DNA from 2 places in the Cyanobium sp. LEGE 06113 genome. Region 1 is predicted to be linked to the other one. Evidence: predicted binding sites of a transcription regulator. Region 1 holds the regulator's gene; the other holds the start of a gene.
What was found. Region 1 encodes HrcA, which represses chaperone genes, less so after heat shock. Its sites were predicted from a motif close to TTAGCACTCNNNNNNNNNGAGTGCTAA; they were not measured.
Positions count from the first base shown of each region.

Region 2: the regulator HrcA is predicted to act here: its motif matches at 3,762-3,788, upstream of groES (co-chaperone GroES).

Region 1 covers NZ_JADEWM010000006.1:79,036-86,771, reverse strand. The annotation lists gene IQ220_RS11280 (citrate synthase) at 1-328, opposite strand, end outside; gene sixA (phosphohistidine phosphatase SixA) at 353-874, opposite strand; gene IQ220_RS11270 (DUF3352 domain-containing protein) at 867-2,672, opposite strand; gene IQ220_RS11265 (rhodanese-like domain-containing protein) at 2,671-3,009, shown strand; gene IQ220_RS11260 (heat-inducible transcriptional repressor HrcA) at 3,119-4,108, shown strand; gene IQ220_RS15825 (20S proteasome subunit A/B) at 4,271-5,248, shown strand; gene trpB (tryptophan synthase subunit beta) at 5,282-6,535, opposite strand; gene IQ220_RS11245 (translation initiation factor) at 6,664-6,993, shown strand; gene IQ220_RS11240 (DUF3598 family protein) at 7,021-7,736, opposite strand, start outside.
Region 2 covers NZ_JADEWM010000004.1:241,235-248,970, reverse strand. The annotation lists gene IQ220_RS09055 (GSCFA domain-containing protein) at 1-454, shown strand, start outside; gene IQ220_RS09050 (hypothetical protein) at 451-1,215, shown strand; partial or broken gene groL (chaperonin GroEL) at 1,680-3,313, opposite strand; gene groES (co-chaperone GroES) at 3,397-3,708, opposite strand; gene atpD (F0F1 ATP synthase subunit beta) at 3,964-5,463, shown strand; gene atpC (ATP synthase F1 subunit epsilon) at 5,454-5,864, shown strand; gene IQ220_RS09025 (30S ribosomal protein PSRP-3) at 6,044-6,535, opposite strand; gene IQ220_RS09020 (TIGR01548 family HAD-type hydrolase) at 6,622-7,377, shown strand; gene IQ220_RS09015 (aminopeptidase P N-terminal domain-containing protein) at 7,358-7,736, opposite strand, start outside.

The DNA of each region.
Region 1 (7,736 bases):
GGTGGCCGGTGGCCGGGAAGCACTTCATCATGTCGCGGATGCGGAAGCTCACCCGGCGGTGCATCTGCACCTCCTGCTCGAACTGGCGCAGGCCTTCGGCGGTGGGCAACTCGCCCCAGATCAGCAGGTAGGTGGTTTCCAGAAAGGAGCTGTTGGCCACCAGGGTCTCGGCGTTGAAGCCCCGGTAGGTGAGCCGCCCGCGCTGACCGTCGATATCGCAGATGGCCGACTGGGTGGCGGGCACCCCCTCAAGACCTGGACGGAAGGGCGGCGCGGCGGACTGCTCCCTGACGCCAGCGGGACGGTTGGTGGTGACGCGCTCAGCCATGCCTCGAGGTCCAATGGCCAGAACTTACGGCTGGAGGCCGACCTCGCGCCGTGCCCGCTCGCACAGGAGCTGCCTCGGAGCCATCAGCAGCCGCAGTTGCCAACAGCCGGGCGCCACGGCATCGGAGCAGCGCAGCAGGGCCACACCGGCCTTCTTGAGGGCGATGCTGCCGCAGGCTGCACCGATCAGCCGGGCCGCCAGGCCGCCGAGATCGGGCTCATGGCCCACCAGCAACAGCCGCTGCTCTGCTTCCTGAGCCTCCAGCCGAGCCAGCAGCAGTGCCAGGGCCTCCCCGCCCGGAGCCAGGGCCTCGCTTGCCTCGAGGCTGGCTGCCAGCCCAGCCGCAAAGGCGATGTCGGCCGTCTGGCGAGCCCGGGCCAAGGGGCTGGTGATGAGCCGATCGCCCCCCAGGCCGAGGCGGCTGAGCTGGTCCACCACCTGCCGGGTGCGCCGCCACCCCTCGGGGGTGAGCTGGCGCAGGCCATCGTCCCGACCGGGGCAACGCTCCTCGGCGATGCCGTGGCGCAGCAGCAAGAGCTCAGCCAAAACCCAGGTCCAGCCTGAGGTGCAGGCCATCACCAGACTCCGGCTCCAGCCCCAGCGCCAAGCCGTCCACGCCGCCATCGAGGGGTTGGCCCGCGAGGCTGTTGAGCAGCCGCCAGACCGGCCAGCGGCGCAACCGGGCCCTGGCGGTTTCAGGGCCGCTGGCCCACTGCAGGGGCGCTTCGGGCAACTCCAGGGCGTCCAGGGCCCGCAAGCGATCCCGGGGAACGGGGCCTCCCTGGCGCCGTTGCTCCAGCACGGCCAGGGTCTGCCCCCACCACGCCTGGTCGGACTCCAGCTCCCGCGCTCCCGCCAGGCTGACGCTGAGCTGGGGGCCGCTGCGACGCTGGCGTCCGGATCCCTCTTGGGCGTCGAGCCGGGTCCACACCTGCTGGCTGCCTCCATCTGGGCGCTGCAGCATGGCGGTGACCAACCCCAGCTGGTCCAGGGCAGGCTGCAGCGCTGCCGGTTCGGGCTGATCGGCCGGGGTGGCCAGCAGCCAGCCCTGGGGTCCCTGGCTCCAGAGCAGCGGACCCGCGTCGGCCGCCAGCACCGCACCCGGCAGGGGTCCGCCTTCAGGTTGCTGCAACAGCTGTTGCAACAGCTGGTTCCAGGCTTCGGGCCAATGTGCCGGATCCTGGAGCAGGGCCAGGCTGTCGGGGTCGCCCCGCAGCCCTGCCATCAGCGCAGCGGCCCGGGCCGGATCGAGGCGGGAGGTCCAGGCGGTCTGCACTGGGGCGGCGGCCGGAACCGGCTGCGCGGGATCGGCAGGTGGTGGGGGATCTGTACGCAATGCAAGATCTGCGGGCTCGGCCTGCTCAACCTGGGGCACCACCTGCAGATCGAGCTGGGGGGATGCTTCGGGCGTCAGCGCCAGCAGCGCCTCCAGCTCCAGCCGCCGACCGCTGGGGCGCAGGGCCAGCGTGCCCGACTGCAGCGGCAGGGCGGAGGGCCTGGCTGCGCCCCCAGCGGCCGGCAGGCCCAGCCACGCTTCCAGGCCAGCCGGCCGGAGCTGCAGGAGCAGGGTGCCCCGGCCCAGGCGCTGCACGGCCTGGCGGAAAGAGGGGTCGGCCGCCAGGTTGAGTTCGTCGATCTGCGACACGTCGAGGGCCTGCTCCAGCACGCCCCGCCCAGAGGCCAGCAGCACGAGGTCGTCGTCGATCAGGGCCGTGGCGATCGGCACGGGCTGGCTGCCCAGCAGGGCCCCCCGGCCACTGATCACTCCCATGCCGCGGTAGCTCGACACCTGCAGATCCGTGCCGGCGAGGCTGCGGGTCTGCCAGAAGCGCTGCAGAAAGCGGCGGGCACCGTCGCCATCGCGGCTGTGCAGGGCCAGCAGCCAGCCATCGGGGGGCTGGCCGGGTTGACTCGCCACCAGGGCCAGACCGGTTTCGGCGCCGAGCCAGCTGGCCAGCTCCCCCGGGTAGTCGAGGCCGGCAGCCGCGAAGGCCCCGTCGCGCAGCCGGGCCACCGCCTCAGCGGCCTGGCGGCGCTGGCGGACCGGCGCCTGGGCGCGGGCGTAGTCGACGGGCTGCTGGGGATCGCTCAGCAGGAACAGCCCCAGGGCGGCCGTGCGCGGCACGAAGCGGGCCGAGCTGGGCACCACCAGGGCGCGCCGCTGGAGCTGCAGGGGGGAGCGCTGCCACAGAAGCCAGCCCGCACCAGCGGCCAGGCCCAGCAACAGCAGGGTGACCGCCAGCACCACCGCCAGGAAGGGACGGGCTTTCATGCGTCCAGGCAGGCCGTCATGCAGACGCAGCAGGATGCGCCCATCCTGCACCGAACACCAGCCCGTGGACATGCCGATCAGCATCAAGGCCCGCGACCTGCAGCAGCGTCTGGCCGCCGGCGAGGCCATCCAGCTGGTGGACGTGCGCGAATCCGAGGAGCTGGAGCTGGCCCGTCTGCCCCTGCCGGTGATCCATCTGCCCCTCAGCCGCTCCCAGGAGTGGCTGGGTGACCTGCCCGCCCGGCTGCAGCGCGACGTTCCGGTGGCCGTGCTCTGCCACGCGGGGGTGCGCAGCTGGCAGTTCGGCTGCTGGCTGATCCAGGAACACGGCTACGACGCCGTCTGGAACCTGGTGGGCGGCATCGATGCCTGGAGCACCCAGGTGGACCCCGCCGTACCGCGCTACTGAGCACCGCTCTACTGGCGCTGCCGAGGCCTGCGTTACCGAGCGTCCACGCTGACGGCGTAACCCCCTCAGCCCTCCCTACCATCCAGCCACTCCGGATCGGGGGCTCGTCTTGGCGCAGAACCTCTCTCCCCGTCAGCAGGAGGTGCTGCGCCTGGCCGTGCGCCACTACGTGGACACCGTGGAGCCCGTCGGGAGCCAGACCCTGGTGCGCCGCTTCGCCCTGCCGGCCAGCTCCGCCACGGTGCGCTCGGCCATGGGGGTGCTGGAGCAGCGGGGGCTGCTGACCCAGCCTCATACCTCGGCCGGCCGCATCCCCAGCCAGCTGGGCTACAGAGAGTATGTGGACCGGCTGCTGCCCGCGCCGGGGGCCGCGGCCCAGCAGCTGGACCGGGAGCTCGCCGGCCTCAGCCTGCACTGGACGGCCCTCGACGATCTGCTCGTGCACCTCGGGCGGCGCCTGGCGGACCTCACCGGCCTGCTGAGCCTGATCACCCGCCCGATCAAGACGCAGCAGCGCCTGCAGGAACTGAGGCTGGTGGCCAGCGGCGACAGGCTGATCGTGTTTCTGGTGAGCGGCTCAGTGGCCGGCGGCAGCCTCAACCTGCGGCTGCCGCCCAGGGCCACGCCCGAGCTGGCCCGGCTGGAGGACTGGATCAACCGGCAGTTGCGGGCCCATCCCGAGCAGCCGATTGCCTGGCAGCAGTTACCGCAAGAGCTGCGCAGCAGCGGCCACCTGCTGCGCCAGGCCCTCGACCAGCAGCAGCCGCTCGCAGCGCCGGGCGCCAGTGCCGTGGCCAGCGGCATGGGTGGGCTGCTGGCCCAGCCGGAGTTCAGCCAGACCGCCACGCTGCGGCCCCTGGTGCAACTGGTGGAGGCCACCCCCTACGAGCTGCTGGGTCCCCCGACCGACGCCATCTGGATCGGCCAGGAACATCCCCATGGCGCCCTGAAGGCCTGCGCCGTGGTGCAGGCCGGCTACAGCAGCCTGGACGGGGCCCGCGGCCATGTGGCCCTGGTGGGGCCGATGCGCATGGCCTATGCCACCGCCCGGGCCGCCGTGCAGTCGGTGGCTGCCACGCTGACGCGGATGCTGAGCTGATCAGCTAGCGGGCTGCCAAGCTGCAGAGAAGCAGCAGCTGAGCCCCTCATCCCCAGCGCCCGATTCCATGGACCCCGTTCCTGCCGCAGGCCAGACCGCACACCGGCAGACCCCACACCGGCAGAGCGTTGAGACTTCCGCCCAGCCGTCCGGGGTGCAGGCATGACCTATTGCGTCGCCTTTCTGCTGGATTCGGGGCTGGTGTTCGCCTCGGACTGCCGCACCAATGCCGGGGTCGATTACATCTCGACCTACAGCAAGATGCACGTGTTCCAGCCGTCGCCGGACCGGCTGTTCGTGCTGCTGGCCGCCGGCAACCTGGCCACCACCCAGGCGGTGCTGAACCAGATTCAGAGGGAGCTGAGGGAACAGGGGGTGGGACCGATCGGCGCCACCCAGACGGGGAAGCCGGTGGGCAGTGGGCCTGGGCTCAGCGGCGAAGCGGGCGATCCGCCCCTGCAGACCAGGGTGTTCGCCGGACTGGATGCCGCCGGCCAGGCGCGACCCACGGCGAAGGTGCAAGAGGCCGGCCAGCCCCCTGACGCCACGGTGCCGCGTTGCGAGGCCCCCAGCCAGGAGGCTCAGGACAGCCCTCCCGAGCCCGACGCTGCGGGCCCGAATCTGCTGACGGCCCGCTATCTCTTTGAGGCAGCCGACTACGTGGGGCGCACCAGCGTGGCGGTGCAGGACCGCCACAAGGCATCGCTGCACCAGTCGGGCGCCAGCGCCGAGGCCACCTTCATCCTGGGCGGCCAGATCGAGGGGGACCGCCACGGCCTCTATCTGATCTACCCCCAGGGCAATGCGGTGATGGCCACACGGGAAACGCCGTTCCTGCAGATCGGCGAGAGCAAATACGGCAAGCCGCCCCTCGACTTCGTGGGCCACTGCGGCCTCTCGCTCGAGGACGCCGCCCGGCTCTGCCTGATCTCCCAGGTGATCACGCGCCGCTCGAACCTCTCGGTGGGCCCGCCCTTCGAGCTGGCGCTGATGCCCGCCAATGAGCTGCGCATCTCGCGGCGCATCAAGCTCAAGAAGGGAGCCCCCGAGATCAGCCGCTCCATGGAGGTGTGGGCCGGCTGCATGCAGGAGGGCCTGCAGCGGCTACCGCGCTTCGCCTGGGAAGAACATCCGCTGTAGCCGGCCTCCCGACCCGGCAGCCGGCCACCGGTCTCAGCCCCGCAGCTGATCCCCCAGCCGGTCGGCCACGGTGTTCACATCCTTATCGCCGCGGCCGGAGAGATTGAGCACCACTTCGGTGCCGGGCGCCAGGGTGGGGCAGAGGGCGTCGAGGGCCGCGAAGGCATGGGCGGTTTCCAGGGCCGGAATGATCCCCTCCAGCTCGCTCACCAGCCGCAGGGCCGAGAGGGCATCGTCGTCGGTGACGGCCAGGTAGTCGGCCCGGCCGATCTCGCGCAGGTAGCTGTGCTCGGGGCCGACGCCGGGGTAGTCGAGGCCGGCACTGATCGAGTGGGCCTCCTGCACCTGGCCCTCGGCGTCCTGGAGCAGCAGGCTCATGGCGCCGTGCAGCACGCCGATGCGGCCCTCGGTGATGGTGGCGGCGTGGCGGCCGCTGGCCACCCCCTCGCCGGCCGCCTCCACGCCGATCAGGCGCACGGCGGTGTCCTGCACGAAGGGATGGAACAGACCCATGGCGTTGGAGCCGCCGCCCACGCAGGCCACCAGCACATCCGGCAGCCGCCCGAAGGCCTCCTGGCACTGGGCCTTGGCCTCCTTGCCGATGCAGGCGTGGAAGTCGCGCACCAGCATCGGATAGGGATGGGGGCCCGCCACCGAGCCGAGGATGTAGTGGGTGCTCTCCACGTTGGTCACCCAGTCACGGATGGCCTCGCTGGTGGCGTCCTTGAGGGTGGCGCTGCCGGCGGTCACCGGCTGCACCGTGGCGCCCAGCAGGCGCATGCGGAACACGTTGAGGGCCTGGCGGCGCATGTCCTCGGCGCCCATGTACACGACGCACTCGAGGCCGAAGCGGGCGCACACGGTGGCGGTGGCCACGCCGTGCTGACCGGCGCCGGTCTCGGCGATCACCCGCTGCTTGCCCATGCGCAGGGCCAGCAGGGCCTGGCCGAGGGCGTTGTTGATCTTGTGGGCGCCGGTGTGGTTGAGGTCCTCACGCTTCAGCCACAGGCGCGGACCGCCCTCGGGGCGGGCGTAATGGGCCGTGAGCCGCTCGGCCTCATACAGCGGGGTCGGCCGGCCCACGTAGGTGCGCAGCAGGTGGTTGAGACGGCCGGTGAAGGCGGGATCGGCCCAGGCCTCGGCGGCGGCAGCCTCCAGCTCCGCCAGGGCCGGCATCAGGGTTTCCGGCACGTACTGGCCGCCGAAGCGGCCGAAGCGGCCCGCCGGGTCAGGGCGCACGGCAGGCACCAGGGAGGGCGCCGGGGCTGGGGGGACGGTGCTGGTCACGCTGGGGCCACCGGAACGGATCGGTGGCCCCAGCGTAGGCAGGAAGGCAGACCGAACCAGCGCCGGCTGCGGGAGGATGGCATCATCGGCCCCAGTGCCGCACTGCAGCGATCCAGCCGGAGGAGGCGATGGGCAGCAAAGGCAGCTGGCAGGAGTTTGAGAGCCTCGAGCGGCCGGCCAGCCAGGAGCGCCCGACCGCAGCCCCCACCCCCAGGGCTCAGCAGCGGGTGCGGGTGCAGCGCACCAAGGCCGGCAAGGGCGGCAAGCTGGTGACCGCCATCAGCGGGCTGGAGGCACCGGAGGCCGAACTCAAGGCCCTGCTGAAGCAGCTCAAGGCCGCCGCGGGCACCGGCGGCAGCGCCAAAGGCGGCGTGATCGAATTGCAGGGCGACCAGGTGGCCACGGCCCTGGCGGCCCTGGCGGCGGCCGGCTACCGGCCCAAGCAGGCTGGGGGCTAGCTCTGGGAGCTCCGGGGGGCGGCGGCGCTAGGCCAGCTTGGTTTCGACCAGGTGGGTGGAGGACAGCCAGGCCCCGCGGGCGTCGTAGCGGCGGATCAGGCGCTGACGCTGCGTGGGAGAGGACAGCCAGCCCGCCTCGACCTCAAAAGCCTGACGATGGCTCACCTGCAGCGGCACCCGACTGCAGCCGCCATCGGGCAGGAGATGGAGGCGCTGGGGCAGCGGCGCCTCGATGGCCACCACGCTGCCCTGAAGGGTGCCATCGAGGCTGCTCAACTCGCCGCCGAGATCCGTGCTGAAGCGCAGGCCATCACCAGGCAGGCGCTCAATGCGGCTGGTGCAGAGCGCCGTGCTGGGCACCGGCCACTCGGCCTCCACCGTGGCGGCCTGGCCCTGCCAGGTGCCGATCAGATGCTCCGGGCTGAGCGGTGGGAGCTCGCCGGCGTTGCTGCCGGCCCGGGTCTCGCGGATCAGCACCAGCGACTCGAAGACCCCTGTCTCGCCATGCAGCTGCACCAACCGCCAGCGGCGATCCGGACCCACGAAGCCGAACTCGGCGCCGGAGCGTGTCGCAGGAGCGATCTGGAGCGAGCCCTTGGAAAAGCTGCCGTTGTCGAAGAAGGTCACCTGCTTGCCCAGGGAGCGGTACTCCTGCTGGTGGTCGGAGCTGGGAGGCCCGCTGGTGTCGCCGCCTGCGAAGCGGCGCAGGCGGAACTGCACACAGGCACCCCCTTCATGGCTCT
Region 2 (7,736 bases), on a different contig from region 1:
GATGCTGCTCACCGTGTCGCCGGTGCCGCTCACGGCCACAGCCAGTGGTGACCACGTGCTCGCTGCCACCACCTACTCCAAGGCCGTGCTGCGGGCGGCGGCAGGTGATCTGGCGGCCGGCTCTGAGGCCATCGATTATTTCCCTTCCTACGAGATCATCACCAACCAGGCGGCCCGCGGTGTCTTCTACGAGGCCAATCTGCGCTCGGTGCGCAGCCAGGGCGTGAGCGTGGCGATGGACACCTTCCTGGAAGCCCACAGGTCCGAGGCCCTCAACCGCAATGGCCTGGGAGCTGACACCAGCCCAGGGGCGACGATGCCTACCAGAGTGCGGGGCAAAAGCGCCTCCCGGGTGCGGCGCCAGGGCCAACGGGCCCAACGACAGACCAACCAGCGACAGCGGAGCGGCGATCTGCAGTGCGAAGAGGCCCTGCTGGAGGCCTTCGGCCCATGAAGCGGGTCCTCTGGTGCGGAGGCTCCCACCTGGGTAATACCAAGAATTCAGCGATTCGCCGCCTGCACGAAGGGCTGCTACGCGACTACAGCGCCGAGTTCTATATCACCGCTGCCCCCGCCAACCGCAACTGGAGTGCCAGGGGTGGGCGTTACGGCGTGGAAGGCAGCACGGTGTTTGGCAATCGCACCATGCCCACAGAGCGGCGTGATCTGAGCCTCTATGCCGCCATCATCTTCGTCGGCCAGTGGATTCAGCCCTGGTTCGCCTTCCGGGATGGCCTTCCACTCTCGGAGGCCCTGCTGCGGCTGAGCCTGGAGGGATTGCCCCTGCATCCCTGGATCACCCGTCAGGGCCAGCGGTTTCGCTGGTTCAATGAGCCCCTGGCCCTGTTTCCCCAGCTCACCGAGGCCCCCGTGATCCTGATTCGCGACCCCGAGGCCCGCATGGAGCACTACCGCTTGGTGCCAACGGCGGTGAAACGGCGCTTCCAGACCCATCTGGAGGCGTTCTGCCAGGAGGCCGGCATCCTTCTCTGTCCCCAGGCCTCAGACACCCTGGATCGCGACCTGGTGACCATGCCCCGTTATCTCCGCAACAGATCAGGGGACGATTGCGTGCACATGTCGGATGCGTACTGGCAGCGGCTGTTCGTCAACCAGCTGGAGCCGCTGTTGAGGGTTCAGCTACAGCAGCAGAAGGCGAGCATGAGGGCGGCCAACCTGGCAACAGCTAGAGTAATGTCATCAGGGCAATCCTGAAAGATGAGCAGGTTTCAAGCAACAATCTCCACATTTGCAGCGATCGGCACAATTGCCCTCACTGTTGTCACGGTCTACCGTTTTGTTGATAATCAGCGGCAGCGCGAGCTGCAGAATCAGAAGGAGATTCAAACCCTCAGAGAGCAGCTCAACCAGCAATTGCTCGACAGGTCCCTCGAACCTGAGCCTGAGGCTCCCACTCCCACACCACGAGAGCCATCAAGGCCGTCCCAGCAATCTGCCGGGCCATCCGAGCCGGCCCAGTCCCCGCCGCCGGTGTTCCAACCCTCAGTGATCCAGCCCCTCGAGCCCCCGCCGCAATCGCCGCCAGTGCATTCCGGCCCCTAGAAAGCTGGCAGGGCCACAGCCCAACAGCCGGCAAGGACGACCAAAAAAAGCGCCCCCGGAGGGGCGCTTGCTGGAGGCGGGATGACAGCATCCCGCCCGGATGACACCGTGGCGAATCAGTAGTCGAAGTCGCCGCCCATGCCACCGCCGCCGGCGGGAGCTGCTTCCTTCTTCTCGGGCAGGTCAGCCACGATGCACTCGGTGGTGAGCACCATGCCGGCGATCGAGGCGGCATTCTGGAGACCGGAGCGCGTGACCTTGGCGGGGTCCACGATGCCGGCGGCCAGCATGTCCACGTAGTCGCCGGTGGCCGCGTTGTAGCCCTCGTTGAAGGGCTTGTTCTTCACGTTTTCGGCCACCACAGCACCATTGGCGCCGGCATTCTCAGCGATCCGCTTGAGCGGAGCGGTGAGGGCGGAAGCACGATGGTGGCGCCGATCAGCTCTTCGCCGGAGAGGTTGGCCGCGGCCCACTCCTCGAGGGCGGGAGCCAGGTGGGCCAGGGTGGTGCCACCGCCGGGAACGATGCCCTCCTCAACAGCCGCCTTGGTGGCGTTGATGGCGTCTTCGAGGCGCAGCTTCTTGTCCTTCATCTCGGTCTCGGTGGCGGCGCCCACCTTGACCACGGCCACACCACCGCTCAGCTTGGCCAGACGCTCCTGCAGCTTCTCCTTGTCATAGGAGGAGTCGGTTTCGTCCATCTGCTTGCGGATCTGCTCGCAGCGGGCCTTCACCGCCACCTCGTTGCCTTCGGCCACGATGGTGGTGGTGTCCTTGTTGATGGTGATGCGGCGGGAGGTGCCCAGCATCTCCAGCTTGGTGTTCTCCAGTTTGAGGCCGGCGTCCTCGGTGATCAGCTGACCGTTGGTGAGAACGGCGATGTCCTCGAGCATGGCCTTGCGGCGGTCACCGAAGCCGGGGGCCTTGACGGCGGCCACGTTGAGCACACCGCGCAGGCGGTTCACCACCAGGGTGGCGAGGGCTTCCTTCTCGATGTCCTCGGCGATGATCAGCAGAGGCTTGCCGGTGCGGGCGATCTGCTCGAGCACGGGCACCAGGTCCTGCACCAGGCCGATCTTCTTGTCGGTGAGCAGGATGTAGGGCTCTTCGAGCACCGCTTCCATCCGCTCGGTGTCGGTGGCGAAGTAGGGCGAGATGTAGCCCTTGTCGAAGCGCATGCCCTCGGTGACCTCCAGCTCGGTGGTCATCGACTTGCCTTCTTCCAGGGAGATCACCCCCTCCTTGCCCACCTTGTCCATGGCGTCGGCGATCATCTGGCCGACTTCTTCGTCGTTACCGGCGGAGATGGTGCCCACCTGGGCGATGGCGTTGGAGTCGGAGATCGGCTTGGCGTGCTCCTCGATCTTCTTGACGAGGAAGTCGGAGGCCTTGTCGATGCCCTTCTTGAGGGTGATGGCGTTGGCACCGGCGGCCACGTTGCGCAGGCCCGCCTTGACCATGGCGTGGGCCAGGACGGTGGCGGTGGTGGTGCCGTCACCGGCAGCGTCATTGGTCTTGGAAGCGGCCTGACGGATCAGGGCCACACCGGTGTTCTCGATGTGATCCTCCAGCTCGATCTCCTTGGCGATCGTGACGCCGTCGTTGATGATCTGGGGGGCACCGAATTTCTTCTCGAGCACCACATTGCGGCCCTTGGGACCGAGGGTGACAGCCACTGATTCGGCAAGGATGTCGATGCCTTTTTCGAGCGCCCGACGGGCTTGCTCGTTGTAGATGATGCGCTTGGCCATGGGAGGCAAAGGTCGTAGGAAAGAACAGTGAAAGGAGTGTTCAGCGCGTCAGCGCGCCACAGCACTCAGCGTGGAGCTGGAATTCAGCTGACGACGGCGAGGATGTCCTTCTCGGACAGCAGCACGTATTCATCGGAGCCGAGCTTGATGTCGGTACCGGCGTACTTGCTGTAGAGCACCTGATCGCCGATGCTCACTTCCGGAGCCTGGCGGGAACCGTCGTCATTGCGCTTGCCGGCACCCACTTGAACCACTTCCCCGACCTGGGGCTTTTCCTGGGCGGTGTCGGGCAGAAGGATGCCGCCGGCGGTTTTTTCGTCTGAGGCAGAGACTTTGATGAAAATGCGATCTCCGAGGGGCTTAACCGTGGAGACGCTGAGGGAAACAGCAGCCATGGATAGATGCGATAGCAACGACATGGCGCCAGAGACGCCATGCAAGACCCGAGTTGGCACTCTGGCCCTGCGAGTGCCAACCTATGCGGCGCGACCGCCCTCCAGCCACCCCATCCGGTGTGCGGGTCACCGAACCCTGCTCAGCCCGCCAGGCGCCTTTGCTGAGCGGCCCGGTGGTAAGGTTGCCCGGCTCCCAGCGGGCAGGGATCGTTCCAGCACCCCACCCGCCCAGCGCCCTCCACGACTTCCTCCCATATGGCTGCTGCTACTGCCTCCGGCACCAAAGGCATCGTCCGGCAGGTGATCGGCCCCGTGCTTGACGTTGAATTCCCAGCCGGACAGCTGCCCAAGATCTTCAACGCGCTCCGCATCGAAGCCAAGAACTCCGCCGGCCAGGACGTGGCCCTCACCGCCGAAGTGCAGCAACTGCTCGGCGACCACAGGGTCCGCGCCGTGGCGATGAGCGGCACTGATGGTCTGGTGCGGGGCATGGAAGCCCTCGACACCGGTGCTCCGATCTCCGTCCCTGTGGGTGAAGCCACCCTGGGCCGGATCTTCAACGTGCTGGGCGAGCCGGTGGACGAGAAGGGTCCTGTGACCACCACCCTCACGGCGCCGATCCACCGCGAGGCTCCCAAGCTCACCGAGCTCGAAACCAAGCCCAAGGTGTTCGAGACCGGCATCAAGGTGATCGACCTTCTGGCTCCCTACCGCCAGGGCGGCAAGGTGGGTTTGTTCGGCGGCGCCGGCGTGGGCAAGACCGTGCTGATCCAGGAGCTGATCAACAACATCGCCAAGGAGCACGGCGGCGTATCGGTGTTCGGCGGCGTGGGTGAGCGCACCCGTGAGGGCAACGACCTCTACGAAGAGTTCAAGGAGTCGGGCGTGATCAACGCCGATGACCTCTCGAAGTCGAAGGTGGCTCTCTGCTACGGCCAGATGAACGAGCCCCCCGGCGCCCGCATGCGCGTGGGCCTCTCGGCACTCACCATGGCCGAGCATTTCCGCGATGTGAACAAGCAGGACGTGCTGCTGTTCGTGGACAACATCTTCCGCTTCGTGCAGGCCGGCTCCGAAGTGTCCGCGCTGCTGGGCCGCATGCCCTCTGCGGTGGGCTATCAGCCCACCCTCGGCACCGATGTGGGCATGCTGCAGGAGCGCATCACCTCCACCCTGGAAGGTTCGATCACCTCAATCCAGGCGGTGTACGTGCCTGCCGACGACCTCACCGACCCCGCCCCCGCCACCACCTTTGCTCACCTGGATGCCACCACGGTGCTGAGCCGTGGCCTGGCTTCCAAGGGCATCTATCCCGCCGTGGATCCCCTGGACTCCACCAGCACCATGCTCCAGCCCGCCGTGGTCGGCGATGAGCACTACCGCACCGCCCGTGCCGTTCAGAGCACCCTGCAGCGCTACAAGGAGCTCCAGGACATCATTGCGATTCTTGGTCTAGACGAACTCTCGGAAGACGACCGTCGCACGGTGGATCGGGCCCGCAAGATCGAGAAGTTCCTCTCCCAGCCCTTCTTTGTGGCCGAAGTGTTCACCGGCATGCCCGGCCAGTACGTGAAGCTGGAAGAAACGATCAAGGGCTTCAACATGATCCTTGCTGGCGAGCTCGATGACCTGCCCGAGGCAGCCTTCTACCTGGTGGGCAACATCGATCAGGTGAAGGCCAAGGCTGAGAAGATCAAGCGGATGCCAAGGGTTGATCCCGCTCCTTCAACCCTGAGGTTTTCATCATGTCCCTGACTCTCCGAGTTCTGGCGCCCGACCAGAGCGTTTTTGATGGCAGCGCCGAAGAGGTGATTCTGCCCAGCACCACAGGCCAGGTGGGCATCCTGCCCGGCCACGTCACCATGCTGGCGGCCCTGGACACAGGGGTGATGCGCCTGCGGGCGGGAGGCTCCTGGAGCTCGATCGCCCTGCTCGGTGGCTTTGCCGAAGTGGAAGCCGACGAGGTCACGGTGTTGGTGAACGGCGCCCAGTTGGGCGCCAGCATCGACGCCACCGCAGCCGAGGCTGAGTTCGAAGCGGCCCAGGCCGCCGCCGCCGGCTTTGAGGGCACAACTCCGAGCACGGAAAAGCTGAAAGCTCAGCAGGCCCTCGCCAAGGCCCGGGCCTGGCTCCAGGCCACCCGGGGCCAGTCCTGAGCCTCGGCGCTCAGCGAGGCTGAGGCCCCATGGAGTGATGGTTCCATGGGGCCGTCAAGCCACAGGCACCAGTTGGCGTGATCCCCCCGGCCATCAAAAAAGCGTCCCGACCGGGACGCTGATGACCTGACGGAGGCATCTGACGATGGTGACGGAAGCAGAAGAGCCGCCGCAGCGCCTCAGGCGGTACCGCAGAAGGTGACATCGGGGAACTTGAGCTTGGCCTCATCAAGGCTCTTGCCCTTGCCCTCCTCCTGCCAGTAATTGATCACCTCGGTGGCCTTGTTGAGGATCTCAACACGCTCATTGTCTGTGATCCAGCTCTTGGCCTCGAGCTCGCTCTTGAGGGTTTCCCAGGCGTCTTCCCGGGGCCAGAAGAAATAGGCGGTGAGGGGGCTCGGCCCGCCGCCCACGATCTGATCGACCGCCAGGGCGACGTTGTCGGGAAGCCAGAGGATCTTCAGCAGGAAGCGGCCCTCATCGGCCTTGGGGGTGTATCCCGAGGGAACACCGTCCTCATCGATGGTGGCTGAGGCCAGGGCGGCGCTGCCACCACGCATCACCGGACGTCCCTGAGAGGCGGTGTCTTCAGTGGCGGTGGCCACCTCGGGCGCATCGCTCACGGCAGCGCCGGCGGCGCTTTCGGTGGCTGGCATGGTGTCGGCGCTCAAGGCAGAAAGTCAAACAACTAACCTATCAGCCGAGCTTCCGCAGCCCCCTGAGTCCTCGCGCTGTCCAGCTCTTCGACATCGACGGTGTGATCCGTGACGTGTCCGGCAGCTACCGCCGCGCCCTGGCCGAAACCGTGCAGCACTACGCCGGCTGGCGGCCGGATGCGACCACGATCGACGCCCTCAAGGGCGAGGGTCGCTGGAACAACGACTGGGATGCCTCCCTGGAGCTGCTGCGCCGCCACGGCCACACCCCCCTGCCCCAGCGGCAGGCCCTGGTGGAGGTGTTCAGCCGTCACTATTTCGGCGGCGACCCCCACGGAGATCCGGGCCTGTGGCAGGGGTTCATCGGCCAGGAGCCCTTGCTGGTGGACGCCTCCCTGTTCACGTGGCTCAGCCATGCCCAGGTGGCCTGGGGCTTCGTGAGCGGTGCCGAACCCCCCTCCGCCCGCTACGTGCTGGAGCAGCGGCTGGGCCTGGAGCAGCCTCCCCTGCTCGCCATGGGCGATGCTCCGGACAAACCCGATCCCACAGGCCTGCTGCGTCTGGCCGCCCAGCTGGCCGAAGCACCCTTGGGCCTGGCCTCCAGCCCACCGGTGCTCTACCTGGGCGACACCGTGGCGGACGTGCTCACCGTGGTGCGGGCCCGGCAGCAGCTGCCCGAGCAGCCCCTTCTCGCCCTCGGGGTGGCACCTCCCCACCTGCGCAGCGATCCAGCCGCACTCCGCCGCTACGAGGCTTCCCTGCTCCAGGCCGGGGCCGACGCCGTGATCCCCAGCACCCAGGCCCTGCCGGAGCGCCTGGAGCGCCTGCTGGCGTCGCTCAGCGCTCCATCGCGCTGAGGCTCTTGAGGGCTGTGGCCGTCAGCACCTCATGGCCCCGGCCGGTGACGGCCACGTCATCCTCGATGCGGATGCCGATGCCCTTCCAGCGCTCCGCGATGGCGGGCTGGCCCTCCGGCACGGCCAGCCGGTCGCTCACGTACAGCCCCGGCTCCACCGTGAGCACCATGCCCGGCTCCAGCTGCACCGGGTGCTCGCCGAGTCGGTAAGCCCCCACGTCATGGACGTCCAGGCCGAGCCAGTGCCCGGTGCGGTGCATGTACAGGTGCCGGAAGGCGCCCTGCTCGATGACGCCGTCGACGCTGCCGCTCAGCAGGCCCAGCTCGATCAGGCCCTCCACCAGCACGCGTACGGCGGTC